One region of the Photorhabdus heterorhabditis genome, then DNA from elsewhere that is predicted to be linked to it. Evidence: predicted binding sites of a transcription regulator. Region 1 holds the regulator's gene; the other holds the start of a gene.

Evidence for each region. Region 1 encodes CRP, which controls carbon source genes, mostly activating them, when cyclic AMP is high. Its sites were predicted from a motif close to ATGTGANNNNNNTCACAT; they were not measured.
Region 2: AM629_RS11590 (NupC/NupG family nucleoside CNT transporter) is a predicted target of CRP. The motif match lies at 2,087-2,104, and genes of this name have one in related genera.

What each region holds. Positions count from the first base shown of each region.
Region 1 covers NZ_LJCS01000022.1:47,732-52,089, forward strand. The annotation lists gene AM629_RS09825 (aminodeoxychorismate synthase component II) at 69-644, shown strand; gene argD (bifunctional acetylornithine/succinyldiaminopimelate transaminase) at 768-1,979, shown strand; gene crp (cAMP-activated global transcriptional regulator CRP) at 2,029-2,661, opposite strand; gene AM629_RS09840 (OsmC family protein) at 2,983-3,390, shown strand; gene AM629_RS09845 (phosphoribulokinase) at 3,516-4,358, opposite strand, start outside.
Region 2 covers NZ_LJCS01000029.1:45,966-50,323, forward strand. The annotation lists gene ligA (NAD-dependent DNA ligase LigA) at 1-1,938, shown strand, start outside; gene AM629_RS11590 (NupC/NupG family nucleoside CNT transporter) at 2,293-3,477, shown strand; gene AM629_RS11595 (DUF3820 family protein) at 3,604-3,828, shown strand; tRNA gene AM629_RS11600 (tRNA-Ala) at 3,906-3,981, opposite strand; tRNA gene AM629_RS11605 (tRNA-Ala) at 4,038-4,113, opposite strand.

The DNA.
Region 1 (4,358 bases):
TCATGATAAATAAATTGCAGGAGTGGCAGGACAGCAAATACAGCGATAAATGAGTAGGATTGTTTCCTATGTTATTAATAATAGATAACTACGATTCTTTTACATATAACTTATATCAATACTTTTGTGAATTGGGAATAGATGTTTTAGTTAAGCGCAATGATGAATTACTGCTTGAGGATATTGAGAGATTAGCTCCCACTCATCTTGTTATTTCCCCAGGCCCCTGTACGCCAAATGAAGCAGGCATTTCTCTGACTGCGATTTCGCATTTTGCGGGGCAGTTGCCGATTTTGGGTGTTTGCCTTGGACATCAGGCAATTGGACAGGCATTTGGTGCCAGTGTAGTAAAAGCTAGAGAAGTCATGCATGGGAAAACTTCTGCTATTCATCATAATCAGCAAGGTGTGTTTAAAGGTCTTAATCGGCCATTAACGGTTACCCGTTACCATTCATTGGTGATTGCTGCGGAAACATTACCTGCTTCATTTGAGGTGACTGCATGGAGCCAGCATGACGGCAATGTAGATGAAATCATGGGAATTCGTCACCGCACGTTGCCTCTGGAAGGTGTGCAGTTCCATCCAGAAAGTATTCTCAGCGAGCAAGGGCATCAGCTACTGAGAAACTTCCTTAGATATTAACCAGATACCAATAATTTCTTCATTTATTCATCTTTTTCATTGGCCCATCTTTGATTTTTTATGCGTATTTTGTGATTATATTTTCACTTTTAAATAATGTATATATAAAAATCGGGTGGGAAAATGACAGAACATGCCGCAGTAAATAGAAATACCTACGATCAAGTCATGTTGCCAATCTATTCACCGGCACAGTTTATACCGGTGAAAGGGCAAGGTAGTCGTGTATGGGATCAACAAGGGAAGGAATACATTGATTTTGCGGGTGGTATTGCTGTTATGGCTTTGGGACATTGTCACCCTGAGTTGGTTGATGTTTTGAAGCAGCAAGGAGAGAAACTTTGGCATATCAGTAATATTTTCACCAATGAACCGGCTTTAATATTGGCGCAGAAATTGATTGATGCTACGTTTGCTGAACGGGTATTTTTTGCTAATTCAGGTGCAGAAGCGAATGAAGCTGCATTTAAACTGGCTCGTCACTATGCCATTACCCGTCACAGCCCATATAAAACCAAAATTATTGCGTTCCATCAGGGATTTCATGGTCGTACCCTTTTTACTGTCTCTGTTGGTGGTCAGCCAAAATATGCTGATGGTTTTGGGCCAAAACCCGCAGATATTATTCATGTACCTTTTAATGACTTAGAGGCGGTAAAGGCAGTCATGGATGACCATACTTGTGCGGTTATATTGGAACCTGTTCAGGGAGAAGGGGGAGTAACTCCTGCAACATCTGCGTTTATTCATGGGGTGCGTGAGCTTTGTGATAAACATCAGGTGCTGCTGGTGTTTGACGAAGTACAAAGTGGGATGGGACGTACCGGCAAACTGTTTTCTTATATGCATTATGATGTTGCACCGGATATTATCACCACAGCGAAAGCACTAGGAAATGGTTTTCCTGTCAGTGCTATGCTGACCACCGCGAATATTGCCTCGGTTATGGTGCCGGGAACTCACGGTACGACTTACGGTGGTAATCCGCTGGCTTGTGCAGTCGCAAATGTTGCGTTTGATATTATCAATACGCCAGAGGTTCTGGATGGGGTTGAAAAACGTCATAATTTAATTGTGAATTTTTTGAACGATATTAATCAGCAATATTCCGTATTTGGTGAGATCCGTGGAAAAGGATTACTGATTGGTGCGGAACTAAAAGGGCAGTATCAGGGAAAATCTAAAGATATCCTGCAACTGGCTGCTGAAAATGGGCTAATGTTGCTGAGTGCTGGCAGTGATGTACTGCGTTTCACACCTTCGTTGATTATCAGTAAAGAAGAGATTGCTCAGGGAATGGAACGGTTGGAAAAGACGATTAGCCAGTTAGTATAACGAATACAAGAAAAATCAGCGCAAATATAATGCGCTGATTCATCAGGTATTAACGTGTACCGTAAACAACAATTGTTTTGCCGTGTGCGGAAATCAGGTTTTGATCTTCCAGCATTTTCAGGATACGACCAACCGTTTCACGGGAACAGCCAACAATTTGGCCAATTTCCTGACGTGTGATTTTGATTTGCATCCCATCCGGGTGGGTCATAGCATCTGGTTGTTTTGCCAAATTCAGCAAGGTCTGAGCAATACGGCCGGTAACATCCAGAAAGGCTAGATTACCGACTTTCTCAGAAGTCGTTTGCAAACGGCTTGCCATTTGGGCAGATAAACGCATTAGAATATCCGGGTTGACCTGAATCAGTTGGCGGAATTTTTTATAGGAAATTTCAGCCACTTCACAGGCACTTTTAGCCCGTACCCAGGCTGTACGCTCTTGCCCTTCTTCAAATAATCCAAGTTCGCCAATGAAATCTCCCTGATTTAAATAGGAGAGGATCATCTCTTTGCCTTCTTCATCTTTAATCAAAACTGCAACAGAGCCTTTTACGATGTAGTAAAGCGTCTCTGCTTTTTCGCCTTGATGAATAAGCGTGCTTTTAGATGGATATTTATGAATATGGCAGTGTGACAAAAACCATTCAAGAGTGGGGTCTGTTTGTGGCTTGCCGAGAACCATTCGCTTCATCCTCTGTTGTTATCGCTGCCTAAATAACATGAGAATCTAAAAGTTTCTCATCAGGCTGGCTTATAAAGACACTAGCTTAACATATTAGTTTGTCGAAAAACCGACAGGTGAAAGTTTTATATAGGTTATCTAAAATTTGAACCCTGAGTATTGATCCTAACCTAATATATACCTGACCTGCTTCTGTTTGTAGCACAGGAAAAGGTTTCTGTCTTGTCTTGTATTGTTTCAGCATCATGAACTGCGCATTAGATTGCCAGTTTAATACCGAAAGGGTAGGCTTTAATGCAAAAAATGGTTTAAGGGGGGATTATGCAAGCACGGGTAAAATGGGTTGAAGGGTTATCTCTTTTGGGGGAGTCGTCTTCGGGTCATCAGATAATGATGGATGGAAATGCCGGCGATAAGGCACCAAGCCCAATGGAAATGGTATTAATGGCAGCGGGTGGTTGCAGTACGATTGATGTTGTTTCTATTTTGCAGAAAGGTAGATATGACGTAATAGATTGTGAGGTAAAATTAACTTCCCGCCGTCGTGAAGAAGCGCCACGCTTGTTTACTCATATAAATCTGCATTTCATTGTGACAGGCAAAGATTTAACAGATAAAGCGGTTGAACGTGCTGTTATACTTTCCGCAGAAAAATATTGCTCTGTTTCGTTGATGCTGGGAAAGTCAGTTGAAATCACCCACAGTTTTGAAATTAAAGATGCAGATTAAGATATTATTTATTGATTAAAAAATAACGGCAGGTAACTAACATTTCAGTTACCTGTTTTATTAACTGAATAATGTAAAGATGTGAATTCAGAGACTGGATTTTTTACATTTATCCCAGGTTCTGATCAGCAAATCTTTTCCCCTTCCAGCAATCGTTGTACTAATGGCGTCATAATTAATTCCATTGCCAATCCCATTTTTCCGCCTGGAACCACAATGGTATTAATACTTGAAACGAATGAGCCTTGTAGCATTGATAACAGGTACGGGAAATCAATCTGAGTCAGATCACGGAAACGGATGACAATGAAACTTTCATCCAATGATGGAATGGCTTTGGCTGAAAATGGGTTGGAGGTATCCACGGTAGGGACACGTTGAAAGTTGATATGTGTTCGCGAAAATTGTGGCGTAATGTAATTGATATAATCATCCATAGAACGAACAACAGAATCCATCACCGCTTCTTGTGAATGTCCTCGTTCCCCGGTATCACGGATAAGTTTCTGTATCCATTCAAGGTTGACAATCGGCACTACTCCTACCAGCAGATCGACATGGCTGGCAACGTTATGTTGTGGTGTTACAACGCCACCATGTAGACCTTCATAGAACAGCACATCGGTTTGCTTGGGTAAGGATGCCCATGGTGTAAATGTACCGGGTAGCTGGTTGTAAGGAACGGCATCGTCATAAGTATGAAGATATTTCCGACGACGGCCTTCACCCGTTTCACCATAGTCAATCATGGTTTTTTCCAGCATGCCAAAATCATTGGCTTCTGGCCCAAAGTAACTGATATGTCTGCCTTGTTCTTTGGCTTTACGAATCGCAGCATCCATTTCAGGGCGGGTGTAACGGTGGAAACTGTCCCCTTCTATTTGCGCCGCACTGATATTAAGTTGCTGGAAAATTTTACGGAAAGCTAAACTCGTTGTTGTTGTTCCGGCGCCGCTAGAGCCGGTAAT
Region 2 (4,358 bases), on a different contig from region 1:
CCAGAGATCCCGGATGCAGAGTATGATCGGTTAATGCAGGAACTAAAAATTCTTGAGGAACAATACCCTGAACTGATTACATCTGATTCACCAACTCAGCGGGTTGGGGCTGCTCCTTTGACTGCTTTTGAACAAGTTCGCCATAAAATCCCTATGCTGTCATTGGATAATGTGTTTGATGAAGAGAGTTATCTGGCATTTGATAAGCGGGTACGTGACCGCCTGAAAGATGATCAGGATTTGGTCGTTTGCTGTGAGCTGAAACTGGATGGTTTGGCAGTTAGCCTGTTATATGAAAATGGTGAACTGGTACAGGCGGCAACTCGTGGTGATGGGACAACAGGGGAAAACATTACATCGAATGTACGGACTATCAACGCGATTCCGCTGCGCCTGACTGGAGAAAATATTCCTGCCCGTATTGAAGTCCGTGGTGAGGTTTTTATACCACAAAAAGGGTTTGAGAAACTGAATGAAGAGGCTCGTCGCACAGGTGCAAAAGTATTTGCTAACCCGCGTAATGCGGCAGCTGGCTCCCTGCGTCAGCTTGATCCCCGTATTACCGCTAAACGTCCATTGTCTTTTTTCTGTTATGGTGTTGGTGTTCTGGAAGGGGGAGAGTTACCGGCTAGTCACTATGAACGATTGATACAGTTTAAGAAATGGGGATTGCCAGTCAGCAATAAAGTTAAGATTTGCACTAACAGTCAGCAGGTTATTGATTTTTATCATGATATTGAGAATCAGCGTTCAACATTAGGATTTGATATCGATGGTGTTGTTGTCAAAGTGAATTCGCTGGAGTTACAGGAAACATTAGGTTTTGTCGCTCGTGCGCCACGTTGGGCGACGGCATTCAAATTCCCTGCTCAGGAACAGATGACGATTGTTCGCGATATTGAGTTTCAAGTTGGTCGTACTGGTGCGATTACACCGGTAGCGCGTTTGGAACCTGTGCAGGTTTCTGGTGTGACGGTGAGTAATGCGACATTGCATAATGCGGATGAGATTGAACGTTTAGGTTTGCGTATTGGTGATACTGTTATTATTCGTCGTGCTGGTGATGTTATTCCACAGGTTGTAGGTGTTGTGGAGGACAGAAGGCCGCAAGACAGTGATGAAGTGATGTTCCCTGAACATTGTCCAGTATGTGGAGCAGATATTGAGAAGATTGAAGGGGAAGCGGTAGCACGTTGTACGGGGGGATTGGTATGTGGTGCTCAGCGTAAAGAAGCGCTTAGACACTTTGTTTCCCGGCGGGCGATGGATGTTGACGGTATGGGAGAGAAGATTATCGATCAACTGGTGGATAAGGAATATGTCGAAACCCCCGCAGATCTTTTCAGGCTTACGGCGGGTAAATTAACCGGGCTTGATCGTATGGGGCCGAAATCTGCTCAGAATGTGGTAGAAGCTCTGGAAAAAGCGAAAAGAACCACATTTGCCCGTTTCCTTTATGCCTTGGGTATCCGTGAAGTTGGGGAGACGACAGCCGCTAATTTGGCCGTGCACTTTGGCGAGTTGGATAAATTACGTGCAGCTGATGAAGCAGCACTGAAAGAAGTTCAAGATGTTGGTGAAGTGGTGGCGAAACATGTGGTTAACTTCTTCAGTGAACCTCATAATCAAAAAGTTATTGATGAGCTGATTGATAATATAGGAATTAACTGGGAACCCGTTGTCGTGACAAAGGCCGAGAAGATTGACAGCCCCTTTGCGGGTAAAACAATTGTGCTCACTGGTTCATTGCATCAGTTATCCAGAGATGAAGCCAAAGATAAGCTTATTGCGCTTGGGGCAAAAGTTACCGGCAGTGTTTCTAAGAAGACAGATTTGGTGATCGCTGGTGAAGCTGCTGGCTCAAAATTGGCTAAAGCTCATGAGCTAAATATTTCGGTTATTGATGAAGAAGAAATGATCCGTTTATTGGGTGAATAATTTTTTGTTTGCATGCGGATTATTGAGGGATTTTTTCAATAATCCGTAATGTGCAATGAGGTATTTTTAAATCTGATTTATACGATTCAGCTAAAAATGTGATCAATCCTACTAAATATAGATTTAGGACAAAAATTATTTCAACATAGTGTGATATTTATCCCATTTTGTTAACTATGATTACATAGAATGTATTTATATACCCAATAGATTTCAAGATGGATCGCGACGGCCAGGGAGCGAATCCCCGGGAGCATAGATAACTCTGTGACCGGGGTGAGTGAGTGCAGCCAACAAAGAGGCAACTTGAAAGATAACAGGTATAAACTAGTTTTCTCATGTTTGGAGTATGATATGTCTCAGATCCTGCATTTCCTTTTAGCTCTGGTTGTTATTGGTGGCCTTGCTATTCTGGCGAGTAGTAACCGTAAAGGGATTCGTCCTCGCTATATTATTCAGCTGCTTGTTATTGAGCTTGCTCTGGCGTGGTTTTTCCTGAATTCTGGTGTTGGTCAGGAATTTGTCATGGGATTTGCTGGCTTGTTTGAGCAATTGCTGAAATTTGCGGGTGAAGGAACTGAATTTATTTTTGGCGGCATGATGGATGCAAAACTGGCATTTTTCTTTCTGAATGTATTGTGTCCGATTATCTTTATCTCCGCCCTGATTGGGATTTTACAGCATATCAATGTATTACCAATCGTCATCCGGGTTATTGGTACTCTGTTGTCTAAAGTTAACGGCATGGGTAAGTTGGAATCATTCAATGCGGTTAGTTCTTTGGTACTTGGTCAATCTGAAAATTTTATTGCCTATAAAGATGTGCTGGGCAAAATGTCTGAGCGCCGAATGTACACAATGGCCGCGACTGCGATGTCAACGGTTTCTATGTCGATAGTTGGTGCTTACATGACAATTCTGGAGCCTAAATATGTTGTGGCGGCACTGGTGCTTAATATGTTCAGTACTTTTATCATTCTGTCACTAATTAACCCGTATGATGTTGACAGTGAAGAAGATATTCAAATGAGCAATCTTCATGAAGGTCAAAGTTTCTTTGAAATGCTAGGTGAATATATTTTGGCTGGTTTTAAAGTGGCACTGATTGTTGCTGCGATGTTGATTGGTTTCATTGCTCTGATTGCCGCTATTAACGCGCTGTTTAGCATGATTTTTGATAAGGACTTCCAGGAAACATTGGGTTATGTGTTTTATCCATTCGCTTGGGTGATTGGTATCCCTGCGGATGAAGCGCTGAAGGTTGGCAGTATCATGGCAACCAAACTGGTTTCTAACGAATTTGTTGCGATGCATAGCTTGCAGTCAGTTGCTACAGAACTTTCTCCGCGTTCACTGGGTATTTTATCGGTATTTTTGGTTTCTTTTGCTAACTTCTCGTCAATTGGGATTGTTGCAGGTGCGATTAAGGGCTTGGATGAAAAACAGGGTAACGTAGTTTCTCGCTTTGGTCTGAAATTACTGTTTGGTTCAACTCTTGTTAGTTTTCTATCCGCAGCTATTGCAGGTTTGGTGCTGTAAAAATGTAAAGTTTGATCGTGGGATATTGCGTCATGGATGATGCAGCTTTTCTTTATTTCCTTTCGCATATTTCTTCTTTACTCCGTAAACTGATACTACCTTTTTTAATTGATATATATGCAAGTTATGGAAAAAGAAAACCTGATAGAGATTGCTAATACCGTTATGCCATTTGGTAAATATAAAGGTCGGGTACTCATTGATTTACCAGAAGAATACTTATTGTGGTTCTCCCGTAAGGGTGAATTTCCACAAGGCAAATTAGGTGTACTGATGGAGATGACTTTGGCAATAAAAATAGAAGGGTTAGATTCGCTGGTAAAACCGTTGAAGAATAACCAGCCAAAGTAAGGGTTTATTAATATGAAGGTGATAAACAGTGATAAGCAAAAGGCCCTGAAAGCATAGCTTTCAGGGCCTGATAATTTTGGTGGAGCTAAGCGGGATCGAACCGCTGACCTCTTGCATGCCATGCAAGCGCTCTCCCAGCTGAGCTATAGCCCCACGCTTGTAACTTTTCCTAATTTTAGTACCAAATACTTTACTTTGGTGAAAGTATTTGGTGGAGCTAAGCGGGATCGAACCGCTGACCTCTTGCATGCCATGCAAGCGCTCTCCCAGCTGAGCTATAGCCCCAATCAAAATTAATGGAACGGGGCGCATAATATGAAACCCAGCAAATACTGTCAACGACTAACTTATCATTCTCAAAACAAACGTTGAAAAAGCCATCAGTTTTGTGATAAATCGACAAAATAAAGGTTAAGCAATGGGTTGCCGTGATATGGAAGGCGGATTAGAGAGTGAATAATGTGAGCAAACTAAACGAAAACCTTTTTTAAAAGCAGAAGGCATCACCATAGAGCCAGTGATGCCTTTGT